4 regions of the Streptomyces sp. NPDC102451 genome follow, and region 1 is predicted to be linked to each of the others. Evidence: riboswitches for the same ligand, from Rfam matches in the RefSeq annotation. Region 1 holds a riboswitch; each other region holds the start of a gene.
What was found. Region 1 has a riboswitch for cyclic di-AMP ahead of ACIRD8_RS33320 (M23 family metallopeptidase). Riboswitches for the same ligand answer to the same signal wherever they lie in the genome.
Positions count from the first base shown of each region.

Region 2: another riboswitch for cyclic di-AMP. It lies ahead of ACIRD8_RS26665 (peptidoglycan DD-metalloendopeptidase family protein); the one in region 1 lies ahead of ACIRD8_RS33320 (M23 family metallopeptidase).
Region 3: another riboswitch for cyclic di-AMP. It lies ahead of ACIRD8_RS29980 (M23 family metallopeptidase); the one in region 1 lies ahead of ACIRD8_RS33320 (M23 family metallopeptidase).
Region 4: another riboswitch for cyclic di-AMP. It lies ahead of ACIRD8_RS27225 (transglycosylase family protein); the one in region 1 lies ahead of ACIRD8_RS33320 (M23 family metallopeptidase).

Region 1 is NZ_JBIWKD010000022.1:93,546-97,328, forward strand. It holds gene ACIRD8_RS33300 (hypothetical protein) at 27-314, opposite strand; tRNA gene ACIRD8_RS33305 (tRNA-Met) at 529-602, shown strand; partial or broken gene ACIRD8_RS33310 (TipAS antibiotic-recognition domain-containing protein) at 664-786, shown strand; gene ACIRD8_RS33315 (PP2C family protein-serine/threonine phosphatase) at 927-2,078, shown strand; cyclic di-AMP (ydaO/yuaA leader) riboswitch at 2,312-2,464, shown strand; gene ACIRD8_RS33320 (M23 family metallopeptidase) at 2,476-3,516, shown strand; gene ACIRD8_RS33325 (aldo/keto reductase) at 3,720-3,783, shown strand, end outside.
Region 2 is NZ_JBIWKD010000013.1:213,648-217,430, reverse strand. It holds gene ACIRD8_RS26680 (helix-turn-helix domain-containing protein) at 1-31, shown strand, start outside; gene ACIRD8_RS26675 (DUF6126 family protein) at 104-277, shown strand; gene ACIRD8_RS26670 (tyrosine-protein phosphatase) at 287-1,111, opposite strand; cyclic di-AMP (ydaO/yuaA leader) riboswitch at 1,514-1,685, shown strand; gene ACIRD8_RS26665 (peptidoglycan DD-metalloendopeptidase family protein) at 1,691-2,605, shown strand; gene ACIRD8_RS26660 (SGNH/GDSL hydrolase family protein) at 2,782-3,609, shown strand; partial or broken gene ACIRD8_RS26655 (radical SAM protein) at 3,632-3,783, opposite strand, start outside.
Region 3 is NZ_JBIWKD010000017.1:122,147-125,929, forward strand. It holds gene ACIRD8_RS29970 (M16 family metallopeptidase) at 1-230, shown strand, start outside; gene ACIRD8_RS29975 (M16 family metallopeptidase) at 257-1,639, shown strand; cyclic di-AMP (ydaO/yuaA leader) riboswitch at 1,831-2,030, shown strand; gene ACIRD8_RS29980 (M23 family metallopeptidase) at 2,043-2,819, shown strand; gene ACIRD8_RS29985 (GntR family transcriptional regulator) at 3,043-3,741, shown strand.
Region 4 is NZ_JBIWKD010000014.1:114,712-118,494, reverse strand. It holds partial or broken gene ACIRD8_RS27235 (cytochrome P450) at 1-93, shown strand, start outside; gene ACIRD8_RS27230 (transglycosylase family protein) at 199-1,158, shown strand; cyclic di-AMP (ydaO/yuaA leader) riboswitch at 1,449-1,620, shown strand; gene ACIRD8_RS27225 (transglycosylase family protein) at 1,621-2,313, shown strand; gene eno (phosphopyruvate hydratase) at 2,642-3,783, shown strand, end outside.

The sequences.
Region 1 (3,783 bases):
CCACGGGAGGGGCACGGCGCCGGAACTCACTCCTGCGGTGCGGCCGGGGTGCTGCTCGGCGCGGGCCCGCCCCTGTCCCGGCGCAGATGCACCATGAGCCCGATGAACCCGGCCGCGAATCCGCTGAACAAGCCGGACACCCCGTGGTTGAGCGCGTTGGCCGGGGCGCTGCCGGGCACGCCGACGAGCAGGTAGTTGATGGCGGCGCTGAACACCGAGCCGAAGGCGGCGCCGATCAGCCCGCTGACGAGGGACGTACGCAGGGGTGACGGCGCGGACGGGGAGACCGGGGCGGGTCTGTGTGATGCGGACATGGTGGGAGGCCCTCCAGACAGGCGGTGCGCGAGATCGGGGGGTGCGGCAACACCCTTGGGCAACCGGCCGGGCCTGACAACGTCGCGGTACGCAGCCTGAGTTGGCGCAGCCGGTCGAGGCCGAGAGGTTTCCTTGCCGGCGGCGTGCGAGGGGAGCGGGACCAGGAGTGGTCGGAGCGCCCTCCCGGATGGCGTAGAGTTGCAATCACAACGGCGCGGGGTGGAGCAGCTCGGTAGCTCGCTGGGCTCATAACCCAGAGGTCGCAGGTTCAAATCCTGTCCCCGCTACTAAAGACTGAGGCCCGGATCCTTTCGAGGATCCGGGCCTCTGTCGTATGCGCCGGCCCGGCTGCGGCGGCGGTACGTCGCGGATCCGCGCCTCGGGAGGAACTACGATCGCTGCGGGGACGGAACCGCCGTCTTCGTACGGGACGCACTGACGATCTACGCGCGGCACCGGCTCTCCGACTGACCACCGGACGGCGGGACCTGCGGCGCGCTCCTCCCTTCGGCCGATGGGGATTCGCCGTTCGGCGCGGCTCCGGCCGGCCTGGGCGGGGCGCGGTACCGTCCGCACCCGTGGGTGGAGCGGGCAGGAGTGCACACGTGGGGATGCGGGACGGACGCCGGGGGAGCGCTGACGGGAGCGACCGTTCCCGGTGGTTCGTGCGCGTGCTGCCCGCCCTGATGATCTGCGTCGGTGTGATCTTCGACCTCGTGACGCCGACCGAGGTCACCGCCGTGCCGCTCTTCGCCGCCGCTCCGCTGATCGCCGCCCCGTTCTTCTCGCTGGCCAGCACCGTCCGCATCGGGGTGACCGCGATCCTCGTGGTGCTCGCCATCCGGATCTCCGACGGCGCGCTGGGCCGGATCGTGCCGATCACCGACCTGTTCACGCTGGTCACCGTTGCCGCGCTCTCCCTCGTCATCAACCGGGTCGTGCGCCGCAGGAACGAGCAGCTGGCCTCGGCCAGGTTCGTCGCGGAGACCGCGATGCGCGCGGTGCTCCCGACGCCCGAGGACCGGATCGGCGGGCTGCTGGTCGCGGCGCGGTACGAGGCGGCCCAGGCGGACGAGTTCGTCGGCGGAGACCTGTACGCCGTCGCGGACACGCCGTTCGGGGTGCGCCTGGTCCTCGGGGACGTACGGGGCAAGGGGCTGGACGCCGTGGCGGCGGTGGCCGTCGTGATCGGCGCGTTCCGGGAGGCCGCCGAGCAGGAGCTGTCGCTGGAGGGGGTGGTCCAGCGGCTGGAGCGGGCGCTGGCCCGTGAGGGATCGCGGCGGGGCGGGCTCGACTCCATGGAGGGGTTCGTCACCGCCGTCCTCGCGGAGATCCCGTCCGGCTCGGACACCCTGCGGATCGTCAACCGCGGGCACCCCGAGCCGCTCGTGCTGCACCAGGACGGGGCGCTGGACGTGCTGGCGCCGACGGTGCCCGCCCTGCCGCTCGGGATGGGGCTGGGGGTGTGGCCGGACCGGGCGGACGAGTGGGCGCTGCCGGCCGGGTCGATGTTCCTGGCGTTCACCGACGGGCTGTCCGAGGCGCGGGACGCGAAGGGCGCCTTCTACGACCCGGCGGCCCGGCTGCGCGGCCGGATCTTCCCGGGGCCCGAAGAACTGCTGTCCGCGCTCACCGACGACGTACGGCTGCACACCGGAGGCCGGTCGACGGACGACCTGGCGCTCCTCGCGGTGGGCCGTCCGGCGCGGGGTCAGCAGGAGCGGCGGACGACGGTGAAGATCGTGGGGCGGGACCGTGGATGACCGGTCGCGACTTTCGGTAGTCGAAAGACCTCGCTCCGCATAACATTTGACGCAACGTCAGAAACTGCTGGCCGGATAAGTGGCACTCAACTCGCCCGTTTGCGCCCGTTTGACCCCTGAAAGTCCAGGCCAGGGCCATGACTGATCTATGGGAACAGCTTGGAATCGGACCCGGGTGTCTATTAACGTTCGATAACGCAGCGCGGTTGTACCCGCCGTCGCAAGAGACGGCACCGTGCGCAGCGCCGAATTCCGCAAGGGAACCGGGGAACCACCTACATGGGGTGAATCGGACACCTGTGTCTCGTGAGAGGCAGAGGCGCCCGTAGGAGACCTTCCTGCTCCGAACCCGTCAGCTAACCCGGTAGGCGAGAAGGAAGGAAAGGAGTGCGCCCACGTGGCGTCCAATCAGCCTGCCCCCGAGGCCCCGTCATCCTTCAGGACCGACAGTCTCGGTGATGAGGACAGGACCTGGGAGGAATGGAACCCCACCGAGGAGTCCATCCGTCCCGTACGCGGCCGGCACCGCGTTGCGAAGCAGCGGGGTCTCGCCCGTAGCTCCACCGTCCTCGGCGTCGGCGTCATCGCGGCCGTCGGAGCGGGTGGCATGGCCACCGCCCAGAGCAAGCCGCCGGTCTCCATTTCTCTTCCCGATTCCATCGCGGACAATCTCCCCGACGCCAAGTCCCTTCCCGGCGTGGGCGCGTTCATGTCCGGCGATTCCGACTCGGACCACGAGACGGTCGCCGCGTCCTCCCCGCTGACCAGCGCCGGCATCACCGCCGCCGAGGCCGAGCAGGGCACCACGGACGCCGGCGAGGCGCTCCGCGCCCGCATCCTCCAGCAGGCCGAGCAGCAGCAGGCCGGAGCCGACGCCGAGGCCAAGGCCGCGGAGGAGCAGGCGGCGGCCGAGGCCGCCGCGGCCGAGGCGGCGAAGCAGCAGAGCGACGCCGAGGCGAAGGCCGCCGCGAAGAAGAAGGCGGCCGAAGAGGCGGCGAAGAAGAAGGCCGAGGCCGAGCGCCTCGCCAAGCTCGCCGCCAGCTACGCCGTCCCGACCTCCTCGTACACCATCACCTCGACCTTCGGTCAGGCCGGTTCGATGTGGTCGTCCGGCTACCACACCGGGCTGGACTTCGCGGCCCCGACCGGCACCCCGGTCAAGGCCGTGCACAGCGGCACCGTGAAGTCGGCCGGCTGGTCCGGCTCGTACGGCTACCGCACGGTCCTGGAGCTCGATGACGGCACGGAGATCTGGTACTGCCACCAGTCCTCGATGGACGTCACCGCCGGACAGAAGGTCACCACGGGCGACACCATCGGCCGTGTCGGCGCCACCGGCAACGTGACGGGCCCGCATCTCCACCTGGAGGTCCACACCGCGGACGGCTCGGGCGTCGACCCGATGAGCTGGCTGCGCGGCAAGGGCCTCACCATCTGAGGGCTGCCCCCCTCGGACCCCGGCGCACCGGAACCCCGGCGGCCCTGACGCACGACCCCCCGACGTCAGGGCCGCCGGTCTGTCCGCAACCGGGCGGCCCCTGGAACTCGGCCCCTGGAACTCGGCGCCAGGACCTCGGCGCCAGGGCCCGGCGTGGCCCGCGTACCGGAATAGTCGGTTCAGCCGGCTGGTTGTCCCCGGGTATGACATCTCTGCGCCCGCTCGGTTCATCGAGCCTCCAGGTCTTCCCCCTCGCCCTCGGCGGCA
Region 2 (3,783 bases), on a different contig from region 1:
GTGCCTGGGCAGCGGCATGCACCGGCTCTGATCCCGCACGCCCCCCCCACGCACACCCTTCGCCCCTGCCCCCCGGTCCGAGCGGCCGGAAGAGAGGACTGTCATGTCCGATTCGGAGCACTACGACCCGCTCACCCCGCGCAGGCCGAAGAGTGCGGACACACAGGAGCGGCGGATGCCCCGCGGCGTCGTGATCCGGCTCTTCGCCTACCTGGTGGCCGGACACGTCGTCGCGGGCTTCCTCTACCTCCTCTTCACCGTGGCCGGCAAAGGCTGACCGACGGCGTCACGCGCCTTCGACGAGGCGCTCACGCAGCTTCGCGCGGGTCTCGTGGCTGATCTTCAGCCCTTCCAGGAAATAGCGGTCCGCGCTGCCCCAGATCTCGTCGATGGTGTCGAGCGCCGCGGTGAGGTACTCGGCGCGGGCACCGAAGAGCGGATTGAGCAGTTCCATCACCTCGTCGGACATTCCCACCGGCGAGGTGTCGCTGCGCCGCACCTTGTAGCGGCGGTGCGCGTCGTTCGACTTGAGGTAGTCGGCCTCGATGGCCTCCTTCTCGACACCGACCGCGAGCAGCGAGACCGCGACCGAAAGGCCGGCCCGGTCCTTGCCCGCCGCACAGTGCATCAGCGCCGGCACGCTGTCCTCGGCCAGCGCGTGCAGTACGCGGCTGTGTTCGGCGGTGCGGTCCTTGATGATCGAACGGTACGAGGCGACCATCCTCGCCGTTCCCTTGCCGTCGGCCAGGATCGAGCGCAACTGCTGGATGTTCCCGTCGCGCACCAGCCGCCAGAACTCCGCGCCGTCCGCCGGGTCGGAGAGAGGAATGCTGACATTCCGGACGCCGGGCAGCTCCACGTCGAGACCGTCGAGCTTGTGGTCGGCCGCATTGCGGAAGTCGAAGATCGTGTGCAGGCCGAGTCCGGAGAGGAAGGCTGCGTCGGACTCGGTGGCGTGGGCGAGGTGACCGCTGCGGTAGAGGCGCCCGTACCGCACGGTGCGGCCGTCGGCGGTCGGAAGCCCGCCGACGTCACGGAAGTTGCGGACACCGGACAGGTCGACGTCCGTCGGCTCGGGGCCGGCCGGCGGGACCTCTGGCAGCTGCGTCACAAGGGCTCCTGGGGGTGTCGGGCGTCGGCGCCGCTCGCCGACGGGGCACGCCCGCGACGATACGACATAGCTGCATCGCGCAGCCGTCCCGGTCGCCGTGGCCCCGGTCTCCCTCATGGGGCGAAGGTCGCGCCATGTCCGTATTGGTGCATTTAGCAGAACACGCCCCGCTTGTACGGGAGATGGTGTGAGTGAGGTGAGCGGGATCATATCCGTGACGGTGTGTGGCGAGGATGCCGAGGGGTATTCCTGACGCCGCGCGGAAAGCCAAGATCGGTAATCCACGGAGTGTGACGGTAATTCCGCACCGGAATTGAAGCGTGGATTCCGCTTCACAATCCGTGGCTTGTTCGCGGCGTCCCGGCTCGCTTACGGTCACGGTCAATCCGGACGGAACGCCTAATCCTGCCGCCGCCCGGAATCCGCAACGACTCACGTGTGGCAGGAGCGGGGGAACCAGGTAGGCCGCCGGCCGGAGGGATCCGGTACGGCTAGGGGTCAAGTCGCGCACAGTGCGGCCGGGCATCTCCAGTCCGAACCCGACAGCTCACCTCGCAGGCGCCGGAGAGGAAAAGCCCCATGCCCGCAAAAGGCAAGCACCGTCGTACGAAGACCGGCCCGATCTCCCGAGGCGTCCTTGCCGCGGGGACCGGCGGCGCCGTACTCGCCCTCCCGCTGATCGGCGCCACCGGCGCCAACGCGGCCGAGCAGGCCGCACCGGCCTCCACGTCCGCCGCCGCGCACGGCGCCCCCGCCTCCGCGGCGAAGAGTGCCCCGAAGACCTACTCCGTGGTCTCCGGCGACTACCTGGTGAAGATAGCGGCCGACCAGAAGGTCAAGGGCGGCTGGCAGAAGCTGTACCAGGACAACCGTGACGTCGTCGGCGAGAACCCGAGCCTGATCCGGCCGGGCCTGAAGCTGACCATCGGCGCCAAGGCATCCGGCTCCGCCGACGCCACGCCCTCCAAGTCGGCCCCGTCGGCCGCGAAGAAGGCCGCTCCGGCCGAGAAGACGGCTGCTCCCGTCAAGGAGGCGGCTGCTCCGGCCGAGGAGACCGCCGACTCCGGCGCCTCCGAGAGCAACACCTCGGGCTGGACCACCCCGGTCGAGAACCCCAACGTCACCACCCAGTACCGCGCCTCGGGCGCCAGCTGGTCCAGCGGCTACCACACCGGCTCCGACTTCCAGGCGGCCTCAGGCACCAGCGTCCGGTCCATCGGCGAGGGCACCGTGGTCTCCGCCGGCTGGAGCGGCTCGTACGGCAACGAGGTCGTCATCCAGCACAGCGACGGCATGTACTCCCAGTACGCGCACCTGTCCTCGCTCGAGGTCTCGGCCGGCCAGACCGTCACCGGCGGCCAGCAGATCGGCCTCTCCGGCACCACCGGCAACTCCACCGGCCCGCACCTCCACTTCGAGGTCCGGACCGGCCCGAGCTACGGCTCGGACGTCGACCCGATCGCCTACCTGCGTTCGCACGGCGTCTCCATCTGAGACACACCACCCGAGGGTCCCATCTCGGACTGAAGGAGAGGGGCGGTGCGCAGCGGCGCACCGCCCCTCTCCTTATTCCGGCTTTACCAAAAACTGACCGGGTGGTCTTTCTCACCACCCGTCAACCCCTTATTACGGTCGCGTAGGTCACAATCGAAGGTGCAAGATAAGCCCTTGTGGCAGACGATTCGAGAAACAAAACACGAGGCATCATCGGGTCGTACGCAGCGATTGGCGACAGCTTCACCGAGGGCGTCGGAGACCCCGGCCCCGGAGGCACGCTCGTCGGCTGGGCCGACCGGTTCGCGGTCCTCCTGGCGGACCAGCTCCCGGTCCCTGATGCGGTGGTCGCCCCCGCGGACGACATGCACGGGAACTTCCGGTACGCCAATCTCGCCGTACGCGGACGCCTCCTCGACCAGATAGTCGAGGAACAGGTCCCCCGCGCCAAGGAGCTGGCACCTGATCTGGTGAGCTTCTGCGCGGGCGGCAACGACATCCTCCGTCCCGGTTCCGACCCGGACGACGTGGCCGAACGCTTCGAGCGTGCGGTCGCCGACCTGACCCAGGCGGTCGGCACCGTCATGGTCACCACCGGCTTCGACACGCGTGGCATCCCCGTGCTCAAGCATCTGCGGGGCAAGATCGCCATGTACACCGCGCATGTCCGGTCCATCGCCGATCGCTACGACTGCCCGGTGCTGGACCTGTGGTCCCTGCGGTCCGTGCAGGACCGGCGGGCCTGGGACAACGACCGGCTGCACCTCTCGGCGGAGGGGCACACCCGGGTCGCCCTGCGCGCCGCCCAGGTCCTCGGCCTCGAGGTGCCGGCCGACCCCGACCAGGTGTGGCCCCCGCAGGTACAGCGCGGAGCGCTCGAGGTCCGGCGCGACGACATCCAGTGGGCGCGCGAATACCTCGTCCCGTGGATCGGCCGCCGGCTGCGCGGGGAGTCCTCCGGGGACCACGTCGAGGCCAAGCGCCCCGACCTGCTGCCGCTCTGACCACCCCACCGCTGACCTTTCGTCAGGGGCCGGCCAGGGGGAGCTGACGCCGGGCCGGGCCCGGGGAGGCGAGCCCGTCCGATGCGGATACCCGCACCGGACGGGCGGGTATCCGCTCCAGCACGCCGCCCGCGAAGACGTCGTACAACGGCAGTGTCTCCAGGTGCACATAGC
Region 3 (3,783 bases), on a different contig from region 1:
GCACGGTCGCGGGCCGCGCGGACGAACTCTGCCGGTACGCCGTCCTGTTCGGCGACCCGCAGCTCGCCCTGACCGCGGTGGGCCGGGTGCTCGACGTGACGGCCGACGAGGTCAAGGCCGCCGCCCGGGCGCACCTGCGCCCCGACAACCGTGCGGTCCTGGTCTACGAGCCGGTCGAACCGGCCGACGAGACCGAGGGCACCGACGCGCCCGAGGGGGCCGACAAGTGACCGACGCCGCCGTGACTGGAGTAGCGATGGAGTACCACCCGCAGCCGACCGCCGGCGAGGCCAGGCCCTGGGCCTTCCCCGCGCCCGAGCGCGGCGCCCTGCCCAACGGGCTGACCGTGCTGCGCTGCCACCGGCCCGGCCAGCAGGTCGTCGCCGTGGAGATCTTCCTCGACGCCCCGCTGGACGCCGAGCCCGAGGGCCTGGACGGTGTGGCCACGATCATGGCCCGCGCGCTGTCCGAGGGCACGGACAAGCGCTCCGCGGAGGAGTTCGCCGCCGAGCTGGAGCGGTGCGGTGCCACGCTGGGCGCCCACGCGGACCACCCCGGTGTCCGCGTCTCCCTGGAGGTCCCGGCCTCCCGGCTGGCCAAGGCCCTCGGCCTGGTCGCCGAGGCGCTGCGGGCCCCGGCCTTCTCGGAGAGCGAGATCGAGCGTCTGGTGGGCAACCGCCTCGACGAGATCCCCCACGAGCAGGCCAACCCCGCCATGCGGGCCGCCAAGCAGCTCTCCAAGGAGCTCTTCCCCGCCACCGCACGGATGTCGCGCCCGCGCAGGGGCACCGAGGAGACCGTCGGGCGGATCGACGCCGCCGCCGTACGCGCCTTCTACGACGCCCATGTCCGCCCGTCCACGGCGACCGCGGTCGTCGTCGGGGACCTCACCGGGGTGGACCTGGACGCGCTGCTCTCCGACACCGTCGGGGACTGGTCGGGCAACGCGGGCCAGGCCCGGCCCGTCCCCCCGATCACCGCGGACGACTCCGGTCGTGTGGTCATCGTGAACCGTCCCGGCGCCGTGCAGACGCAGCTGCTGATCGGCCGGATCGGCGCGGACCGGCACGACAGCGTGTGGCCCGCCCAGGTCCTCGGCACCTACTGCCTGGGAGGCACCCTCACCTCCCGGCTGGACCGCGTGCTGCGCGAGGAGAAGGGCTACACCTACGGCGTCCGGGCCTTCGGACAGGTGCTGCGCTCGACGGCGCCCGGCTCCTCCGCGGGGGCGACCGGCGCTGCGATGCTCGCCATCAGCGGTTCCGTGGACACGGAGTCGACCGGCCCCGCGCTCGACGACCTCTGGAAGGTCCTGCGCACCCTGGCGGCCGAGGGGCTCACCGACGCCGAGCGCGAGACCGCCGTGCAGAACCTCGTGGGCGTGGCCCCGCTGAAGTACGAGACGGCGGCCTCCGTCGCGGGCACCCTGGCCGACCAGGTGGAGCAGCACCTGCCGGACGACTACCAGGCCGAGCTGTACGCGCGCCTGGCCGCGACCGGCACGGTCGAGGCGACCGCCGCCGTGGTCAACGCGTTCCCGGTCGACCGGCTGGTCACCGTGCTGGTCGGGGACGCCGCGCAGATCAAGGAGCCCGTGGAGGCACTCGGCATCGGCGAGGTGTCGGTCGTCAACGGCTGACGGAACGGGACATGACGGACCCCGGCGGGGGCACTCCCGCCGGGGTTCTGTCATTTGTCCGTTTTGAAAAGAAGGTTGGCATTCGTCCTGTGGGATGGGTGACAAAAGGTCCTTTCCGTTTGGCGGGGCCGAGGGGCGCGCTCTAGCGTCGGCTCGGCTGTCCGCCGGACGAATGCCGCATCCGCGGCGCCGGACAGTCATCGCCGAGTCCCCGTCAGGCGCGAGCCTGGGGAGCCGGGGACCCATGAAGTCCCTGGGGTGAATCGGATCCCTGCACCTCGTCGAGGGCCCAGTGATCCGTAGGAGACCTTCCTGCTCCGAACCCTCCCCCAAGGCCTAAAGGGCCAGGGGGCGCCCCCTGCTAACCCGGTAGGCGAGAAGGAAGGAAAGGACCAGCCCCTCCATGGCGTTCATCCGTGCCACCGGGAAGCACCGTGCCCCGAGCCGCCTGACGCGCAGGAGCGCCAAGGTCGCCGGCGTCGCCACCCTGGCCGCCACCGGCGTCATCGGTGCCACTGCCTCCCCGGCCCTCGCCGCGGATTCCGAGGCCGTCACCGCCACCGGACTGACCCAGACCGTCGCCCTCGACACCACCCTCGCCGCCCAGATCGAGGCCCAGGCGAAGGCACAGAAGCACCAGGCCGACGTCGCCGCGAAGGCCGCGGCCAAGGCGAAGGCGAAGGCCGAGGCCAAGCGCAAGGCGGAGGCCCGTGCCAAGGAGACCCGCGAGGAGAAGGCGCGCGCCGCCCGCGCCGCCGAGCGCGCCCGGCTGAACTCCTTCCACCTCCCGGTCGCCGGCTCCCACGTGACCACCGGCTACAAGTCCGGCGGCGCGCTCTGGTCCTCCGGCAGCCACTCCGGCGTGGACTTCCAGGCGGCGTCCGGCACCTCCGTCGTCGCGGTCGGCGCCGGCACGGTCGTCGAGGCCGGCTGGGGCGGCGCGTACGGCAACAACATCGTGCTCCGGATGAAGGACGGCACGTACACCCAGTACGGCCATCTCTCCTCGATCGGCGTCTCCGTCGGCCAGAGCGTCGGCTCGGGCGAGCGGATAGGCCTCTCCGGCTCGACCGGCAACTCCACCGGTCCGCACCTGCACTTCGAGGCCCGGACCACCCCCGAGTACGGCTCGGACATGGACCCCGTCGCCTACCTCCGCGCCCACGGCGTCCAGGTCTGACCCCACGCCGCACCACAGCGCTCCGACGAAGGCCCCGGCACCCGCCGGGGCCTTCGCCGCGTTCGGGGGCGGACGCGCGACGAAGCCCCCGCGGAAGTGCTCCCTGGCCAAAAGATATCCATGGATTCCACCCCGCCATCGGAAATTCCGGCCGGTTGCAATAGAGTCACAGAACAGGCGTCGATCGGCCGCGTTTCGCGGGGATTAAGGCGGAGGTTCGGACATGCGCATTCCCGCGCATTCGGTATGCACGGCAATCCGTGACGACATCGTCTCCGGTGTCTTCGAACGCGGCAGCCGCCTCACCGAGGAGGTGCTCGCGCGTCGCTACGGCGTCTCCCGCGTCCCCGTGCGCGAGGCGCTGCGCACCCTGGAGTCCGAGGGGTTCGTCGTCACGCGCCGGCACGCCGGCGCCTGTGTCGCCGAGCCCACGGAGCAGGAGGCCGCCGACCTCCTGGAGATCCGCATGCTCCTGGAGCCCCTCGGGGCGGCCCGCGCGGCCCAGCGGCGCACCGAGGCGCACCTCAAGGTGCTCCGCGGCCTGGTCAGGCTGGGTCAGGAGCGTGTGCGCCGGGGCGAGGGGGAGGATCTGCGCTCCCTGGGCGGCTGGTTCCACGAGACGCTGGCGCAGGCCTCCGGCAGCCCCGCGCTGATCGCGCTGCTGACCCAGCTCCGGCACAAGATCGCCTGGATGTACGCCGTCGAGCAGCCCGCCCGTCCCGCGGACTCCTGGGCCGAGCACGGCGCTCTCGTCGACGCCGTGGCGCGCCGCGACCCGGAGCGGGCCAGGGCGCTCGCCACCCAGCACGCCGAGCGGGCCACCGCGGCGCACCGGCTGCGACGCCCTCCCGTCCACACGCCGGGCGCGGCCCGGGTGAGGACTTCGCAACACCCCGTAAACACCGCGGGTGTCCGTCATTAACAATTGCGCCGTATACAAAGAGGGCCGTTATCGCAGGGCTTT
Region 4 (3,783 bases), on a different contig from region 1:
GGTGGACTCATCATGCGTGGACTGCGCACGCTTCCTGTGGAGTTCGGTCCGGGGCATCCGGCCGAAAAAGGTGACAGCCTGTCAACTCTGTGACTTTCACGTGATCTCCGCTGCATCGACTTGTGACACACGTTCGAGTAGGGCTAGGTTCACCGTTCGACTCACCCGTCACATGTCAGTCACACGGAAGGCAATCCCATGGGCTCCGCGACCGGCAGACACCGCCGCCCTCGCCAGGCACCCGCCATCGTCGTCGCCGCAGGCGTCACCGGATCGGCCATTGCCATCCCGCTGCTCGGCGCCGGAGGCGCGCAAGCCGCTGACGCGTCGACCTGGGACCGGGTCGCCGAATGCGAGAGCGGCGGCATGTGGAGTGCCGACCTCGGCAACGGCTACTACGGCGGTCTGCAGTTCTCGCAGGACACATGGTCGGCGTACGGCGGCACGGCGTTCGCGCCCCGGGCCGACCTCGCCAGCCGCTCGCAGCAGATCTCGGTCGCGGAGAAGGTCCTGGACGACAAGGGACCGCAGGCGTGGCCGAGCTGCGCGGTGATCTCCGGTCTCGCCCTGGACGGGACGCTGCCGGGTATCGACCCGGGCGGCGAGCCCTCCGCGGAGCCCTCGGACACCGCGACGCCGTCCGAGACCCCCTCCGCCGAGCCCTCGGACACCGCGACCCCGTCCGGGACCCCCTCGTCCGAAGCGCCGGACCCGTCGGACGCCTCCGACGGCACGGCGGACAAGGGGGACGAGGACGGCGCGTCGCCGTCGGCCACCCCGTCCCCCGAGGCCTCCGGGAAGTCCGGCGCCTCGAAGGGCGACGGCGGGACGGCCGGCAAGCACCGCGGCACGCCCGCCCCCGAGGCGGGCGAGGGATCGGGCCCGGACGACGGGCGCGAGTCCGGCCGGCACGCCTCGCGCGGTGAATCCGAGGCGCGTCAGGGTGCGGAGGGGACGTACACCGTCCGCGAGGGCGACAACCTCTGGGCGATCGCCGACGCGCAGGATCTCCGCGGCGGCTGGCCCGCGCTCTACGAGGCCAACAAGGACGAGCTGGGCTCCGACCCGGACCTGATCCTTCCCGGCCAGAGCCTGGACCTCCTCGGCCTCGGGTCCGACGCGCAGGACGCGCCGTCGGAGACCGCCGCCGCCAACTGATCAAAAGCAGGAAAACACCCCGAAATCAGGGGTAGTTCAGAGGCCTATGTCCACTTATGCGTAAGTGAGACATGGGTCTCTTTGCTTGAACTGTTGCGGCCGGTCCGTCCGATCCGTCCATATTGGCTCCGACCTGCGTAAACGGATGTTCACCTTGGATCGGTTCGGGCTGATTGGTCGTTATGTCCATCTTTGAATGTGGGGGTTGCGTGTGTTTACGGTCGGAGCCGCTCGCACCGCGGGCACCTTCGACCGTCACGCCGAATCCTGCCGTCGGCCGAAGGGGACCGACGCGTAAAGCGCCGTAGGCAGGAGCGGGGGACCCAGGTAAGCGCCGGACCCGGCCGTCGGAAGACGGGCGGAGGTACGGCTAGGGGTGAAGTCGTCCGCGAGTGGGGGCGACCGGGCAACTCACAGGCCCGAACCCGACAGCTCACCTCGTAGGCGTCGGTGAGGAGAACCATGCTGCTTTCCAGCAAGGGCAAGCACCGTCGCCCGTCCAAGGCCGTCCGTGTCGCGACCCTGGCCGGTGTCACCGGTGCCGCCGTCGCCGTACCGCTGATGGGCGCGACCGGCGCCTCCGCCGCCTCCGTCGAGACCTGGGACGCCGTCGCCCAGTGCGAGTCCGGTGGCAACTGGTCCATCAACACCGGCAACGGTTACTACGGCGGCCTGCAGTTCTCGCAGTCCAGCTGGGCCGCCGCCGGCGGTACGCAGTACGCCGCGCGTGCCGACCTGGCCTCCAAGGACCAGCAGATAGCCGCCGCCGAGAAGCTCCTCGACCTGCAGGGCCCGGGTGCCTGGGCCTGCGCCGGGGCCGGCGGCCTGACGAACGACGGTGTGGACCCGGGTGTCGACACCGGCTCCTCGAAGAACGGCGACACGGCCCCGCAGGCCGCGCCGGAGCGCAAGGCCGAGCAGCCCACCACGCGCAGCGAGAAGCGCACGGCCGCCGAGAAGACCGTCACCACCCCGACCGGCGAGAAGGTCGAGAAGGGCGACGGCGAGTACAAGGTCAAGGCCGGCGACACCCTCAGTAAGATCGCCGACGCGAAGAAGGTCAAGGGCGGCTGGGCGAAGCTGTTCAAGCTGAACGACGACATCGTCGACGACGCCGACCTGATCTTCCCGGGTCAGCAGCTCCACCTGAAGTAGCCGGAAACGGCCCGGGGTCTTCCTCCTGCCCCGGAGACCCGGCCCGGCGCGCAGACCCCCCGCGCGCCGGGCCGGGGTCGTGTCCGGACCCCTGCGGCCGTCGCGCTCGGGGGCGGGGCGCGGGCCCGCCGTGGAGGTGAGTGTTCAACAGTTGTGGTTACCCGTCAGTAAATTTCTGGAGCTTTGCCCGGAATGCAGGTCCTTGGGTCCTTTTTCGTCCCAGGGGACGGGCGGACGGCCGACGGAGCGTGCCGAGCCGGTTAGGCTCGTGGCGCAAGGCCACAGTGACCCTGCACAACCAGTGTCAGATCCCAGAAGGAGATGCCTCGTGCCGTCCATCGACGTCGTCGTAGCCAGGGAAATCCTCGACTCCCGGGGCAACCCCACGGTCGAGGTCGAGGTTGGCCTCGACGACGGCAGCACGGGACGTGCTGCTGTTCCGTCCGGCGCCTCCACCGGTGCGTTCGAGGCCATTGAGCTTCGCGACGGGGACCCCAACCGTTACCAGGGCAAGGGCGTCGAGAAGGCCGTCCTCGCCGTGATCGAGCAGATCGGCCCGGAGCTCGTCGGTTACGACGCCACCGAGCAGCGCCTCATCGACCAGGCGATGTTCGACCTGGACGCCACCGAGAACAAGGGCTCCCTCGGCGCCAACGCCATCCTCGGCGTCTCGCTGGCCGTGGCGCACGCCGCGTCCGAGGCGTCCGACCTCCCGCTGTTCCGCTACCTCGGCGGCCCGAACGCGCACCTGCTGCCCGTTCCGATGATGAACATCCTGAACGGCGGCTCGCACGCCGACTCCAACGTGGACATCCAGGAGTTCATGATCGCGCCGATCGGCGCCGAGTCCTTCTCCGAGGCCCTTCGCTGGGGCGCGGAGATCTACCACACGCTGAAGAAGGTCCTGAAGACCAAGGGCCTGTCCACCGGCCTCGGTGACGAGGGCGGCTTCGCCCCCAACCTGGAGTCCAACCGCGCCGCCCTCGACCTCATCCTGGAGGCCGTCAAGGAGGCCGGTTACGTCCCGGGCCGCGACATCGCGCTCGCGCTCGACGTCGCCGCGTCCGAGTTCTACAAGGACGGCGTCTACGAGTTCGAGGGCAAGTCCCGCTCGGCCGCCGAGATGACCGAGTACTACGAGGAGCTCGTCTCCGCGTACCCGCTGGTCTCCATCGAGGACCCGCTGTACGAGGACGACTGGGCGGGCTGGAAGGTCATCACCGACAAGCTCGGCTCCAAGGTGCAGATCGTCGGTGACGACCTGTTCGTCACCAACCCGGAGCGCCTCGCCCGTGGCATCGAGGAGGGCTCGGCCAACGCCCTGCTCGTCAAGGTGAACCAGATCGGTTCGCTGACCGAGACCCTGGACGCCGTCGAGCTGGCCCAGCGCAACGGCTTCAAGTGCATGATGTCCCACCGCTCCGGTGAGACCGAGGACGTCACCATCGCCGACCTCGCCGTCGCGGTGAA